DNA from 2 places in the Pseudarthrobacter sp. L1SW genome. Region 2 is predicted to be linked to the other one. Evidence: riboswitches for the same ligand, from Rfam matches in the RefSeq annotation. Region 2 holds a riboswitch; the other holds the start of a gene.

Region 1 (7,421 bases), 1.4 Mb from region 2:
CAAGCATGCTCAGGAGGGCCTTGCCAATCCCGGTTGCATGAGCCAGCAGACGCATGCCTACGGATGAGCCGAGGCGCATGCCGCCCGGGGCCTGGCTGATCGCGATATAGACGTTTTCAACTCCATCAAGGAGCGCAAGCTGCACGGTTTCGCCCAGTGACGCCGAGAGCCGGTCCATGACCGGCTTGGCCACGTTGGCCAAGGTCTGGTGGCCGGTGTAGAGCTGGCCTACCTGCCAGGCGCGCAACCCCAGTGAGTATTGCTTGTTAGCGCTGTTGTGGTCGAGCCAGCCCGCGGCGCAGAGGGTATTGAGCAGCCCGTGTGCGCTCGAACGCGGCAGGCTCAGCCCTTCTAGAATTTCCGTGAAGCTGGCGGAGCCCTTACCGGCGACGAATTCGACCACGGTCAGGGCCCGGTCCGCCGACTTGACTGTCGGATTCCCGCGGTCTTCGGCCATCTTCTACTCCCCAGTGAGGGCTCGAGGGGCATAAAGCTAATGCCCACAGTTCACATACTTGAATTGTAAGCGTCCCGGCAGCTGCGCCGATCCGGTGTGGGTAGAGGCTCCGGTGCTACCGCGGACTCTTGTCGACGACGCAGAACCGGTTACCGTCCGGGTCGGCGAGGACCACGAAGTCGGGGTCCTCCGGGTAGAGGTCCCAGTCGACGCGCCGGGCGCCGAGTGAAACCAGCCGTTCCACCTCGGCGTCCTGGTCGTCGGCATACAAATCCAGGTGGATGCGGGGGTGCTCCTGGACCGGCGTCTCGCTCAGCATGAGGGCAAGCTGCGCTCCATGGCCGGATGCCGGCACCAGGATCACCCAGGTTTCGTCGCCGGGCTCCTGCGGGACGTAGCCGAGGGCGGCGTGCCAAAAGGCGGTTGAGCGGGCGACGTCGTTGACGCCGAGGACTGTGCTGCCGATGGTCAACATCCGCCCAGCCTAAACCCGGCGGGCTGAGCCTGTCTTGCCCCGGGATGGATGCCGTGGGCAGCCCGGCTAGACTCGCCTGCATGGGGGACACCAACACATCTGAAAGCCGCAAATCACCGCACTCTGCCAGCCTGCTTGCCGCCATCGTGCCCATTGCAGGCCTGGCAGCGGTAATGTGGGCTGCCTCGTCGCATGGAGCAACGCGAACGCAAGCTTTGGCTGGTTCGCCTACGCGCCCCTGAGCAATCAACTGTTCAGCGGAAACGGCATCGCCTTCGTGACCCAAGGAACACAAATCGGGCTGGCCGTCGCCGGAGTCGGGCTGCTGGTGCTGGCGTTCTGGGCTGGTTATCGGATCGGCAAAAGGGCCGCCCCCTAAATAGGCACATGGGAACCGGTGCCTCGACGCGCTGGCAGAACTTCTGGACGAGGAGAAACCGTCATGACCGAGAACGCCATCCGGCTCGAACGCCGCTTCGCGCACCCCGCGGAATCTGTCTGGGCCGTGCTGACCACCCCCGGACTGCTGGCCCGCTGGTGGGCGCCTGGCGATATCGCGCCGGTTGTGGGCCACCGCTTCACCTTGGACATGGGCTCCTGGGGCCAGCAGCAGTGCGAGGTCCTCGGCGCCGACCCCGGCAAATCCATTAGCTTCCTCTTCTCGGAGGGCGTGCTTGACACCACCATCACCTGGCGGCTCGAGCCGGTCGACGGCGGCACGGTACTCCACCACGAACACGCCGGATTCCGCCTCGACACCCCCTTGGGCAAGCAGGCCATTGAAGGCATGGGCAGCGGGTGGCCCGGACTGCTGGCGCGGATCGACGGGGTCCTCGCCGGCGTCTCCTGACGCTTTGGCAAGCGCACGACGGCGGGCGCGTCCCGCCGTCGTGCGTCCGCCTTGGAGGGACGCGGATTTTGCATCCCGCCCCGTGACCCTGTAAGGTGTGAGCCGTGTCACCCACCAGTGGCACGTGCTTATGATCTGCGGCGGGAGAGTCCTGCCGGTACGTTCTGCAGGCGCCGTAGGAGCAAATCCTCCCCAGGAATCTCTCAGGCCCACGTACCGCCGCGGCAAGGCAACTCTGGAAAGCAGTCCGGGCAACCGGGCTCACCGACGGTGCAAGTGGCGCCCCGCTGAACAGCAGGGCAATGCAAAACTCTCAGGTCCAATACAGAGCGGGGAGGAACCCGAATCAAAGTGGCACCCTTCGCCACCTGAATTATGGAGTTCCTCTCATGACGGTTCAATCGTCCCCAACCACCTTCGCTGACCGCCATATCGGCGCGCGCCGCCAGTCCGACATCGACACCATGCTCAAGGCAGTCGGCTACGACACCCTTGATGGCCTGGTGGACAGCGCGGTCCCGGATTCCATCCGCCAGGACAAGCCCCTCACCCTTGAGGGCGCACTGAGTGAAGTCCAGGTCCTCGCCGAGCTCCGCAAGCTCGCCGGCAAGAACAAGATGGCCGTGCAGATGATTGGCCAGGGCTACTACGACACCGTGACCCCGCCGGTGATCCGCCGCAACATCCTCGAAGCCCCTGCCTGGTACACCGCCTACACCCCGTACCAGCCCGAGATTTCCCAGGGCCGGCTTGAGGCGCTGCTGAACTTCCAGACCATGGTCCAGGACCTCACCGCCCTGCCCGTTGCCAACGCGTCCCTGCTCGACGAAGCCACCGCCGTGGCCGAAGCCGTGCTGCTGATGCGCCGGGCCAACAAGTCCAAGACTGGGAAGGACGGCAAGACCGTCCTGGACGCCGACCTCCTCCCGCAGACCATCGCCATCGTGCTGGGCCGCGCCGAGGCCCTCGGCTTCGACGTGGAAATCGCTGACCTCACGTCCGGCCTGCCCGACGGCGACATCAACGGCGTGGTCCTCCAGCAGCCCGGCGTCTCCGGCCGCGTCTGGGACCAGTCCGCCGTCATCGCCGAGGCCAAGGACCGCGGTGCCCTGGTCACCGTCGCCGCCGACCTCCTGGCCCTCACCCTCATCACCCCTCCGGGCGAGCAGGGCGCGGACATCGCCGTCGGCTCCACCCAGCGCTTCGGCGTGCCGTTGTTCTTTGGGGGACCGCACGCCGCCTACATGGCCGTCCGCGACGGCATGGAGCGCACCCTCCCGGGCCGCATCGTCGGCGTGTCCAAGGACAACGCCGGCGTCCCCGCCTACCGCCTGGCCCTCCAGACCCGCGAGCAGCACATCCGCCGCGAAAAGGCCACCTCCAACATCTGCACCGCGCAGGCCCTGCTGGCCATCGTCTCCTCCTTCTACGCCGTCTACCACGGCCCCGACGGCCTGAAGGCGATCGCCGAAACCGTCCACAACAACGCCCGCGCCCTGGCCAGCACGTTGACGGCCGCCGGACGCGAACTGGTGTCCGACACCTTCTTCGACACCCTCACCGTCCGCGTGCCCGGAAAGGCCGCCAAGGTGATCACCGCCGCCGAAGCCCGCGGCATCAACCTGCGCCTCATCGACGCGGACACGGTTGGCGTGTCCGTCGATGAAACCACGACGCCGGAGGTCCTCTCCGCGGTGGCGGTCGCCTTCGGCGCCGGTCCGGTTGTGTCCGGCGAGGGCTTTGAGCTGCCGGAATCGGTGCTGCGCACCTCCTCCTACCTGCAGCACCCGGTGTTCAACACCCACCGCTCCGAAACCCAGTTGCTTCGCTACATCCGCCGCCTCTCCGACCGGGACCTGGCGCTTGACCGGACCATGATCCCGCTGGGCTCCTGCACCATGAAGCTGAACGCGACCGCCGAGATGGAAGCCATCTCCTGGCCCGAGTTCGCCTCCATCCACCCGTTCGCGCCGGACTCCCAGACCGAGGGCTGGCGCGAACTGATCGCCGGGCTCGAAGCCGACCTCGCCGAGATCACGGGCTACGACCAGGTGTCCATCCAGCCCAACGCCGGTTCCCAGGGCGAGCTCGCCGGGCTGCTGGCGATCCGCGGCTACCACCACTCCCGCGGCGAGGCACAGCGCAACGTCTGCCTCATCCCGGCCTCGGCCCACGGCACCAACGCCGCCTCCGCTGTCCTGGCGGGCATGAAGGTTGTGGTGGTTGCCACCGCTGCCGACGGCACCATCGACCACGCGGACCTGGAGGCCAAGATCGAGGCCCACAAGGACGTCCTCTCGGCCATCATGATCACCTACCCGTCCACCCACGGCGTCTACGACTCGGACGTCCGCGAGGTGTGCGACGCCATCCACGCCGCAGGCGGCCAGGTCTACGTTGACGGCGCCAACCTCAACGCGTTGGTCGGGCTGGCACAGCCGGGCAAGTTCGGCGGCGACGTCTCGCACCTGAACCTGCACAAGACCTTCTGCATCCCGCACGGCGGTGGGGGACCCGGCGTCGGGCCCGTCGCTGCGAAGGCGCACCTGGCACCGTTCATGCCGGGCGACGCCAACAAGGCTGCCCACGAAGCCGGCCACGGCGTTGCGATCTCCGCGTCCCGCTTCGGCTCCGCCGGTGTGCTGCCGATTTCCTGGGCCTACGTGAAGCTGATGGGCGGCCAGGGCCTGACCGAGGCCACCAAGTCCGCGCTGCTGGCGGCCAACTACGTTGCTGCCCGCCTGGACGAGCACTTCCCCGTGCTGTACACCGGCGAGACCGGCCTGGTGGCACACGAGTGCATCCTGGACCTGCGCGAGCTCACCGCCCGCACCGGTGTTACCGCCGAGGACGTGGCCAAGCGCCTCATCGACTTCGGCTTCCACGCCCCCACGCTGTCCTTCCCGGTGGCGGGCACCCTGATGGTGGAGCCCACGGAGTCCGAGGACCTTGCGGAGATCGACCGCTTCATCGAAGCCATGGTCACCATCCGCAAGGAAATCGACCAGGTGGCTGCGGGTGATTTCACTGTGGAGAAGTCGCCGCTGCGCAACGCACCCCACACGGCTGCCGCCGTCGTCTCTTCCGAATGGGACCGGACCTACCCGCGCGAGCAGGCCGCCTTCCCCGTTGCCTCGCTCCGTCAGGACAAGTACTTCCCGCCAGTGGGCCGCATCGACGGCGCTGCAGGGGACCGCAACCTCGTGTGCTCCTGCCCTCCGCTTTCCGAATTTGAGAACTAAGGATTCCGTGATGACTGAGAACTACACCGCGCTCTACGAGCAGCACAAGATTGCCGGCGCCTCCTTCACCGACTTCGGCGGCTGGCAGATGCCCCTGAAATACAGCTCCGAGCTGGCTGAGCACCACGCAGTCCGCAACGCCGCAGGCCTGTTCGACCTCTCCCACATGGGCGAAGTCTGGGTCACCGGCCCGGACGCCGCGGCCTTCCTGGACTACGCCCTGGCCGGAAAGCTGTCCGCTGTGGCCGTGGGCAAGGCCAAGTACTCGCTGATCTGCCAGGAAGACGGCGGGATCATCGATGACCTGATCTCCTACCGCCGTAGCGAACAGAAGTACCTGGTGGTCCCCAACGCGGGCAATGCCGCCGTTGTTGCCGCGGCGTTGGCTGAGCGTGCTGCCGGCTTCGACGTTGTTGTTGACGACGTGTCCGCCGAGACCTCCCTGATCGCCGTGCAGGGCCCGAACGCCGAGGCCATCCTGCTGACGCTGGTTCCCGCCGAACAGCACCCGCTGGTGACTGAGCTGAAGTACTATGCCGCGGTTGAGGTAGGGATCACCGTCAACGGAGCTGTCCAGGACCTGCTGCTGGCCCGCACCGGCTACACCGGCGAGGACGGCTTCGAAATCTACATCCCCAACGAGGACGCCGCCGGCCTCTGGGAGGCCCTCCTGGAAGTTGGCGCCGGCCACGGCCTCATCCCCGCCGGCCTGGCCTGCCGCGACTCGCTGCGCCTCGAAGCCGGAATGCCCCTGTACGGCAATGAGCTCTCCCGTGAAGGCAACCCGTACGCCGCTGGCCTGGGCCCGGTGGTTTCGCTGGCCAAGGAATCGGACTTCGTGGGCAAGGCAGTCCTCGCCGAGCTCAAAGCACTCGGTGCAGGCTCAACCTCCGGCCGCAAGCTCGTGGGCCTCAAGGGACTGGGCCGCCGCGCCGGCCGCAGCCACTACCCCGTCCTCAAGGACGGCAACGTCGTGGGCGAGGTGACCTCCGGCCAGCCTTCACCCACCCTCGGTTACCCGATCGCCCTGGCCTACGTCGACGTCGAACACTCCGAACCCGGCACCGCCCTGGACATCGACCTCCGCGGCAAGCCTGAGCCCTTCGAAGTAGTGGCCCTCCCGTTCTACAAGCGCCAGAAGTAACGCTCTCTCACTCGATGCGCGTTTTCTCCAGACGCTCTCTCACTTGATGCGTCTTTTCTCCAGACGCTCTCTCACTTTTCACTTACGAACCTAAGGAATTACACATGGCAAAAGTTGTTGCTGAACTCAAGTACTCCGCCGAGCACGAATGGGTTGCTGCTGACGGATCCGGCCCCGCCAACATCGGCATCTCCGCCGTCGCCGCCGAAGCCCTGGGCGACATCGTCTACGTGGACCTGCCCGAGGTCGGTTCCACGGTGACCGCGGGGGAGACCTGCGGCGAGGTGGAGTCCACCAAGTCCGTCTCCGACCTCTACGCTCCCGTCACCGGCGAAGTTGTGGAGATCAACGACGAAGTGGTCTCCGACCCCGCCCTGATCAACAACGATCCCTACGGCGCCGGCTGGCTCTTCAAAGTCGCCGTCATCGACGAGGGTCCGCTGATGTCCGCTGAGGAGTACGCGGCAGCCAACGGCGGCGAACTGTGAGCACCGCGGCGGAGGTAACCACCGCCTTCGAACAGGTGGTGTCGCCGTCGCTGGACGCGGACCTGTCCGCGCTGGACCCGGAGATTGCCGCCAAGATCGACGACGAGCTCGTCCGCCAGCGTGACGGCCTGGAGATGATCGCCTCCGAGAACCACACCGCCGTCGCCGTGATGCAGGCGCAGGGATCGGTGCTGACCAACAAGTACGCCGAAGGCTACCCGGGCAAGCGCTACTACGGTGGCTGCGAGCACGTGGACGTCATCGAGCAGCTCGCCATTGACAGGATCAAGGCGCTCTTCGGTGCCGGGTTCGCCAACGTCCAGCCGCACTCCGGCGCGCAGGCCAATGCCTCCGTGATGCATGCGCTGATCAAGCCGGGCGACACCATCATGGGCCTGAACCTGGCCCACGGCGGCCACCTCACGCACGGCATGAAGATCAACTTCTCCGGCAAGCTCTACAACGTGGTCCCGTACGGCGTCCGCGAGGACACCCACACCGTGGACATGGCAGAGGTGGAGCGTCTGGCGCAGGAGACCAAGCCCGCGCTGATCGTTGCCGGGTGGTCCGCCTACGCCCGGCAGCTGGACTTCGCCGAGTTCCGCCGCATCGCCGACTCCGTCGGTGCCTACCTGATGGTGGACATGGCGCACTTCGCCGGCCTGGTGGCCGCGGGGCTGCACCCGTCGCCCGTCCCGCACGCGCACGTCACCACGTCCACCACGCACAAGACCCTCGCCGGTCCGCGCGGCGGCATCATCCTGA
Region 2 (7,421 bases):
TTCCCGGATCTCCTCCGGGGTGCGGCTGTCCTCCTCGTTGACCCGCATCACCTCACTGATGCCCAAGCCGGTGTCCCGGCAGTGCTCCAGCAGCTCCGCGGCGGTCCGGAACGGCAACGGCAGCTCCTTCTTGGACTCCTCCAGCTCCTGCAGCGCCGCGTCCTCCTCACCCTCACGGACAATGAAACCGCCACCCACCGAAAAGAACGTCGCCGTATGCAGGACGTCGCCGCCGGCGTCGGACACCGTAAACGTCATCCCGTTCGTATGCCGCGGCAGGACCGTCAACGGCCGCAGCACCATGTCCTTCACCCCATACGGCAACGCCACCGCACCGGCCAGCTGCAACATCCCGGTCCCGGCGATCGAGGCCAGCCGCTCCTCCACCTCGTCCGGCAGGATCAGCTCCGGGTGGTAGCCCTCCAGCCCCAGCAGGATCGCGGTCATCGTCCCGTGTCCATGACCGGTCGCCGCCAGCGACCCATAAAGATCCACCCGCAACGACGCCACATCAGCAAGCCTCCCGGAACCCTTGAGCTCCTCCGCAAAAACAGCAGCAGCCCGCATCGGCCCCACAGTATGAGAAGAAGAAGGCCCAATCCCGATGCTAAACAGATCAAAGACTCCAACAGCCATGTGCTTGGTTCCTAACTAGAAAGTTCGTGTCGGGGTTGGGTGCGCCTGGCAGAATTCCTCCGCGTGCTGCTCCTCCGTCGCTCTGACGCACGCTTCCGGAATCCGCTCACCCACCGACGTCATCTCACCTTTGATGCAAGCGGCGGACTGTTGAACCGGAAACCGTGAGCAGCGCGGCCCCTGTGGGACAGGTATCCGGAAGCGTGCGTCTAAGGGAGCGTCACGTCCGCTCAGCGGGCGTCTACGCGACCGAGCACGCGGAGGATGCCGGTCCCACCGGGCCCAAAGGTGACCACGGAGAGCTACCTACTTGGCGCGTTTATAGAACGGCAGGTCGACGACTTCGAACGGCTCTGCCTTACCTCGCAGGTCGATATCCAGGGTGGTGCCAACTTCGGTGAACTCGACGTCCACGTAGGCCATGGCAACCGGGTAGCCGAGGGTGGGCGAGGGCTGCCCGGAGGTCACTTCGCCCACGACGTTGCCGTCCTTGAGGACCGGGTAGTGGCTCCGGCCGGCGCGGCGGCCGAGTCCCTTAAGCCCGACGAGCCTTCGGCCGGCAATGGAGCCGGCGCCGGCTTCCTTCTTCGCGGCGAGGGCCGCCTTCCCCACGAAGTCGCCCTCCTTGGACAGTGCGACGACGGGTCCCAGGCCGGCGGCGAAGGGGTCGCCTTGCAGGGAAAGCTCGTTCCCGTACAGGGGCATGCCTGCCTCAAGCCGGAGGGAGTCGCGCGAAGCCAGCCCGGCGGGTGTCAGCTCCCCGTCGTCGGCGATGGCGAGGAGTGCCTGCCACAGGCCGGGGGCGTCGCCGTTGGGCACAAAGATCTCGAACCCGTCCTCGCCGGTATAGCCGGTACGTGCGAGCAGCAGGTCCAGTCCGGCGCCGCGCACCAGGAACGGAACCTCGACGGCGGCGTAGTACTTCAGCTCCGTCACCAGGCTGTGCTGTGCGGCCGGGACCAGGCGGAGCAGCAACTCCTGTGCCGTGGGACCCTGCACGGCGATGAGGGACGTGGACGCGGAGGCGTCATCCACCTGCACGTCGAACCCGGCAGCCCGCTTGGCCAGCTCAGCAGCCACCACCGCGGCGTTGCCGGCGTTGGGGACTACCAGGAAACGGTCCGTGCCGTCTTCTCCGGCGCCTGGAACCGGCGGCCGGCGGTAGGTAATGAGGTCGTCGATGATGCCGCCGTCCTCATTGCAGATCAGCGAATACTTCGCCTTGCCCACCGGCATGGCGGAGATCTTTCCCACCAGCGCGTAGTCCAGGAAGGCGGCAGCCTCCGGCCCGGTCACCCATACCTCACCCATGTGGGAGAGATCGAACAGGCCGGCGCTCTTGCGGACAGCGTGGTGCTCGGCGAGCTCCGAGCTGTATTTGAGCGGCATCTGCCAGCCGCCGAAGTCGGTGAAGGACGCCCCCAGCTTCTTGTGCTCCTCGTAGAGGGCGGTGTGCTTCTCAGCCATGGCGCGTGTCCTTAGTTTTCGAACTCGGAAAGCGGCGGGCAGGAGCAGATCAGGTTCCGGTCCCCCGCCGCGCCGTCGATGCGGCCCACCGGCGGGAAGTACTTGTCCTGCTTGAGCGACTTCACCGGGAACACGGCCTGTTCACGCGGGTACGCGCGGTCCCATTCGGAAGAGACGACGGCGGCGGCCGTGTGCGGGGCATTGCGCAGCGGGCTGTCCGTCACGGTGAAGTCGCCGTTCGCCACCTGGTCGATTTCGGCGCGGATGGCGATCATTGCCTCGATGAAGCGGTCGATTTCGCCGAGGTCCTCGGACTCCGTCGGCTCCACCATGAGCGTCCCCGCGACGGGAAATGCCAGCGTGGGGGCGTGGAAACCGTAGTCGATGAGCCGCTTGGCCACGTCCTCCGCGGTGACACCGGTCCGGGCAGTGAGCTCGCGCAGGTCCAGGATGCACTCGTGCGCCACGAGCCCGCCTTCGCCGGTGTAGAGGACCGGGAAGAAATCGTTCAGGCGGGCGGCAACGTAGTTCGCGGCAAGCAGCGCGGACTTGGTGGCCTCTGTCAGTCCCTGCCCGCCCATCAGCTTCACGTAGGCCCACGAAATCGGAAGCACGCCCGCGGAACCGTACTTGGACGCCGAGATCGGCACGTCATTGCCTTCGGTCCAGGTTGCCGCGTTGCCGGGCATAAACGGTGCCAGGTGCGCCTTCGCAGCGACGGGCCCGACCCCGGGTCCGCCGCCGCCGTGCGGGATGCAGAAGGTCTTGTGCAGGTTCAGGTGCGAGACGTCGCCGCCGAACTTGCCCGGCTGCGCCAGGCCCACGAGGGCGTTGAGGTTGGCGCCGTCGATGTACACCTGGCCGCCGGCGGCGTGGACGGCGTCGCAGACCTCGCGGACGTCGGCGTCGTATACGCCGTGGGTGGACGGGTAGGTGATCATGATGCAGGACAGCGCGTCCCTGTTCGCCTCGATCTTGGCGTACAGGTCGGTGTGGTCGATGGTGCCGTCCGGTGCCGTGGCCACCACAACCACCTTCATGCCGGCCAGGACGGCGGAGGCGGCGTTGGTGCCGTGGGCGGAGGCCGGGATCAGGCAGACGTTGCGCTGCTGGTCGCCCCGCGAGTGGTGGTAGCCGCGGATCGCCAGCAGCCCGGCGAGCTCGCCCTGGGAACCGGCGTTGGGCTGGATGGATACCTGGTCGTACCCGGTGATCTCGGTAAGTTGCGCTTCGAGGTCGGCGATCAGTTCGCGCCAGCCCTCGGTCTGGGAGTCCGGGGCGAACGGGTGGATGGAGGCGAACTCGGGCCAGGAGATGGCTTCCATCTCTGCCGTGGCGTTCAGCTTCATGGTGCAGGAGCCCAGCGGGATCATGGTTCGGTCCAGCGCCAGGTCGCGGTCACTGAGCTTGCGGATGTAACGCAGCAGCTGCGTTTCGGAGCGGTGCGTGTTGAACACCGGGTGTTGCAGGAAGTCGGAGGAACGTTCGAGGGCGGCATCCAGCGCGATTGCAGCGTCATCACGTGCATCAACAACGGAAGCACCAAAGGCGGCCAGGACGCCCTCGACGATTGCCGTCGTCGTGGTTTCATCGGTGGAGAACCCCACCGTGTCCGCGTCGATGCTGCGCAGGTTGATGCCCGCGGCCTCGGCTGCGGAAACAATCCCGGCAGCCTTGCCCGGCACGGAGACCGTGACGGTGTCGAAGAAGCTGGTGTGCAGCACCTCCAACCCGGCGGCCTTGAGGGAGGCCGCCAGCGTCCTGGCGTGGAGGTGTGCGGACTGGGCGATCGCCTTCAGGCCCTCCGGGCCGTGGTACACGGCGTACATCGAAGCCACGATGGCCAGCAGTGCCTGCGCGGTGCAGATGTTGGACGTGGCCTTCTCGCGGCGGATGTGCTGCTCGCGGGTCTGCAGGGCCAGGCGGTAGGCGGGAACGCCGGCGTTGTCCTTCGAGACGCCAACAAGGCGGCCCGGCATGGAGCGCTCGAGGCCCTTCTGCACGGCCATGTAGGCGGCGTGCGGGCCGCCATAGAACAGCGGAACGCCGAAGCGCTGCGCGGAGCCGACGGCGATGTCCGCACCCTGCTCGCCGGGCGGGGTGATGAGGGTGAGGGCCAGGAGGTCGGCGGCCACCGTGACCAGGGCGCCGCGTTCCTTGGCCTCGGCGATAACCGGGCTGTGGTCAAAAACGCGGCCGGACGCTCCGGGCTGCTGGAGGACCACGCCGTTGATGTCGCCCTCGGGCAGGCCTTTGGCGAGGTCCGCGACTTCAACCTCGAAGCCGAGCGCCTCGGCCCGGCCCTTGACGATGGCGATGGTCTGCGGCAGGCAGTCGGCGTCCAGGACGGTCTTGCCGTCCTTCGCGCCTGCGTTCTGGCCTTTGGCCCTATTGGCCCTGCGCATCATCAGCACGGCCTCGGCCACTGCGGTGGCTTCGTCCAGCAGGGAGGCGTTGGCGATGGGCAGGCCCACCAGGTCCTGGACCATGGTCTGGAAGTTCAGCAGCGCCTCGAGCCGGCCCTGCGAAATTTCAGGCTGGTAGGGGGTGTAGGCGGTGTACCAGGCCGGGCCCTCCAGGATGTTCCGGCGGATCACCGGCGGGGTCACGGTGTCGTAGTAGCCCTGGCCGATCATCTGGACGGCGGTCTTGTTCTTGGCGGCGAGGCGGCGCAGTTCCGCGAGCGCCTCCACCTCGCTCAGGGCATCTGCCAGTTCCAGCGCAGAGTCCTGCCGGATGTCCTTGGGAACGGCGGTATCAACCAGCGCGTCCACGGTGTCGTAGCCTACGGCCTTGAGCATGGTGTCGACGTCGGCCTGGCGCCTTGCGCCGATGTGCCGGTCAACAAAGGTGGCGGCAGCGGCGGGGGCAGCAGTGGCCGGGGTGGCGGAGGCCGGAGATACAGTCACGAGGAACTCCATTACTAAGGCGGCGCAGGGTACGCCACATCGATTTGGGTCCTCCCCGCTCTGTATCTGTACCTGAGAGTTTCCGCGTTGCCTGAAGACGCGGGCATCGCTTGCACCGTCGGTGAACACAACAGTCCAGGGATCCGGGGACCGGACCTCCAGGCGGACGGCGTGCTGCTTTCCAGAGGTGCCTCGCCGCGGCGGTACATGGGCCTGTGAGATTCCTGGGGAGGATTTGCTCCTACGGCGCCTGCTTGTACCTTCTGGCAGGACTCTCCCGCCGCAGATCAAAGGCTATTCATTTGGGTTGTCTTGGCGCGCCGGCAACCGCCCGCGCACAGCCCAATTCTCCTATGCCGCAGGCCCGGGGGCAAATGTCAGCTAGCCCCGCAGCCGCTCCACGGCTGACAGGAGTTCCTCCACGTCCGCCCGCCTGTTCCCGGCCTTTCCCGCCGGCCCGCTTTCCCACATGGCGTTGAAGTACAGCCCGTCCCCCATATACAGGACCGCCTTGGCCATAGCCTTGCCCACGTCCTTCCCGATGAGCTCCAGCCATTGCTGCTGGATGGCGGCGAAGCGGCGGCGGGCTTCCTCGTGGGCCACCTCGGCCAGCCGCGTCGCGGCAACGAAGGAGCGGTCCATCGGGGTATCGGACCAGAGCGACGACTTGATGAAGTATGCCGCCGCCCCCTCGGGTGCGGACGCCATGGCGGCGAGGTCCTCCCCCGCCAGGCGGTCCAGCCGTTCCAGGGTGGCTGTGATCAAGGCTTCCTTGGTGGGGAAGTGGTACAGGAGGCCGCCCTTGGAGACGCCGGCACGCCTGGCCACGGCGTCCAGGGTGGCAGCCCGCTCCCCCACGTCGATCAGGAGCTGTTCAAAGGCATCGAGGACGGCGTCTCGCGCAACGGGTTTTCTGGCCATGGTTCCCATCATGCATGGTCACGAGCCGGTTTTTAACTATACCGTCCAGACGGTATAGTTAAAGCATGACCATGCCCGCCGCTTCCCAACAGAAGACCACCCGCCGTACCCAATCGAGGCCGCCCGCGCCACGCCCACCCAAGGGCAGTTGGCGCTGCTGGCTGGCCCTGGGCCTGCTGATGTTTCCAGTCCTCCTGGTTGCAGTGGACAACACGGCCCTGACCTTTGCCCTGCCTGCCATTGCCGCCGCGCTGCGCACGTCGGGCGTAGAGCTCCTCTGGATTGTGGACGCCTACCCGCTGGTGCTGGCCGGGCTGCTGGTTGCCATGGGGAGCCTGGGCGACAGGATCGGCCGACGCCGCCTGCTGATCATCGGCAGCATCGGTTTTGCGGCAGTATCAGCAGCAACTGCTTTTGCCCCCACTGCGGGATGGCTCATCGCAGGCCGGGCGTCCCTTGGCTTCTTCGGCGCCATGCTGATGCCCTCCACGCTGTCCCTGATCCGCAACATCTTCCCGGACCCCAACCGGCGGCGGCTGGCCATCGCCATCTGGGCAGCGGGGTTCTCGGGCGGTGCCGCCCTGGGGCCCATCTTTGGCGGGTGGCTGGTGGAACAGTTCTGGTGGGGAGCCGTCCTCCTGGTGGCAGTGCCCATCATGCTGCCGCTGCTGGCCCTGGGCCCGGCCTTCATCCCGGAGTCCAGGGACCCGTCGCCGGGCAAGGTGGACGGGCCCAGCATCGTGCTGTCGCTGTTCACCATGGTTCCCGTGGTCTACGGGATCAAGCACCTCGCCACCGAAGGCCCGGACACCACAGCCCTCGGAACCGTAACGCTCGGCCTGGCAATGGGCGCGGCCTTCGTCCGCAGGCAGCAGCGGCTGCACAGCCCGCTGCTGGAGATGTCCCTTTTCCGCAACAGGGTGTTCAGCATGGCCATCACCGCCAATATCCTGGCCCTGTTTTCGTTCAACGGCTTTATCCTCTTCCTCGCCCAGCACCTCCAGCTCATCGAGGGCATGTCGCCCTCGGCTGCCGGAATGGCCATGGTCCCGGCGCTGATGGCCACGATGGCCTCGGGCCTTGCGGTGGTGCCGGCGGTGAAGAAAGTACGCCCGGGCTTCGTTGTGGCGGGCGGGCTCGCCCTGAGCGCCGCCGGCTACAGCCTGGTGGCTTTGGGGGGCAGCCAGGGCGGGGCATCCCTGCTGCTGGCCGCACTGCTGGTCCTTGCCCTGGGCGTGGGAACGGCTGAGACCATCTCCAACGACCTCATCCTGGGAAGCGTGCCGCCCGAAAAGTCAGGGGCGGCCGCGGCGATTTCCGAGACGGGCTACGAGATGGGCGCGGTTTTGGGAACTGCGGTGCTGGGTTCCATCCTCACGGGTTCCTACCAGCACAACCTGCGGCTCCCGGCCGGCGTCGCTGAAGCCGCCCCGGCCCAAGGCACCGCGCACGCCAGGGAAACCCTCGCCGGAGCCATGGAACTGGCGG

The links. Region 2 has a riboswitch for glycine ahead of gcvP (aminomethyl-transferring glycine dehydrogenase). Riboswitches for the same ligand answer to the same signal wherever they lie in the genome.
Region 1: another riboswitch for glycine. It lies ahead of gcvP (aminomethyl-transferring glycine dehydrogenase); the one in region 2 lies ahead of gcvP (aminomethyl-transferring glycine dehydrogenase).

What each region holds. Positions count from the first base shown of each region.
Region 1 covers NZ_CP078079.1:3,459,203-3,466,623, reverse strand. Annotated here, with positions in the region: gene KTR40_RS16135 (IclR family transcriptional regulator) at 1-457, opposite strand, end outside; gene KTR40_RS16130 (VOC family protein) at 573-932, opposite strand; gene KTR40_RS16125 (hypothetical protein) at 1,108-1,311, shown strand; gene KTR40_RS16120 (SRPBCC domain-containing protein) at 1,375-1,782, shown strand; glycine riboswitch at 1,914-2,011, shown strand; gene gcvP (aminomethyl-transferring glycine dehydrogenase) at 2,172-5,024, shown strand; gene gcvT (glycine cleavage system aminomethyltransferase GcvT) at 5,035-6,168, shown strand; gene gcvH (glycine cleavage system protein GcvH) at 6,273-6,656, shown strand; gene glyA (serine hydroxymethyltransferase) at 6,653-7,421, shown strand, end outside.
Region 2 covers NZ_CP078079.1:796,681-804,101, reverse strand. Annotated here, with positions in the region: gene KTR40_RS03810 (L-serine ammonia-lyase) at 1-636, opposite strand, end outside; gene gcvT (glycine cleavage system aminomethyltransferase GcvT) at 943-2,103, opposite strand; gene gcvP (aminomethyl-transferring glycine dehydrogenase) at 2,115-5,024, opposite strand; glycine riboswitch at 5,204-5,302, opposite strand; gene KTR40_RS03795 (TetR/AcrR family transcriptional regulator) at 5,394-5,933, opposite strand; gene KTR40_RS03790 (MFS transporter) at 5,999-7,421, shown strand, end outside.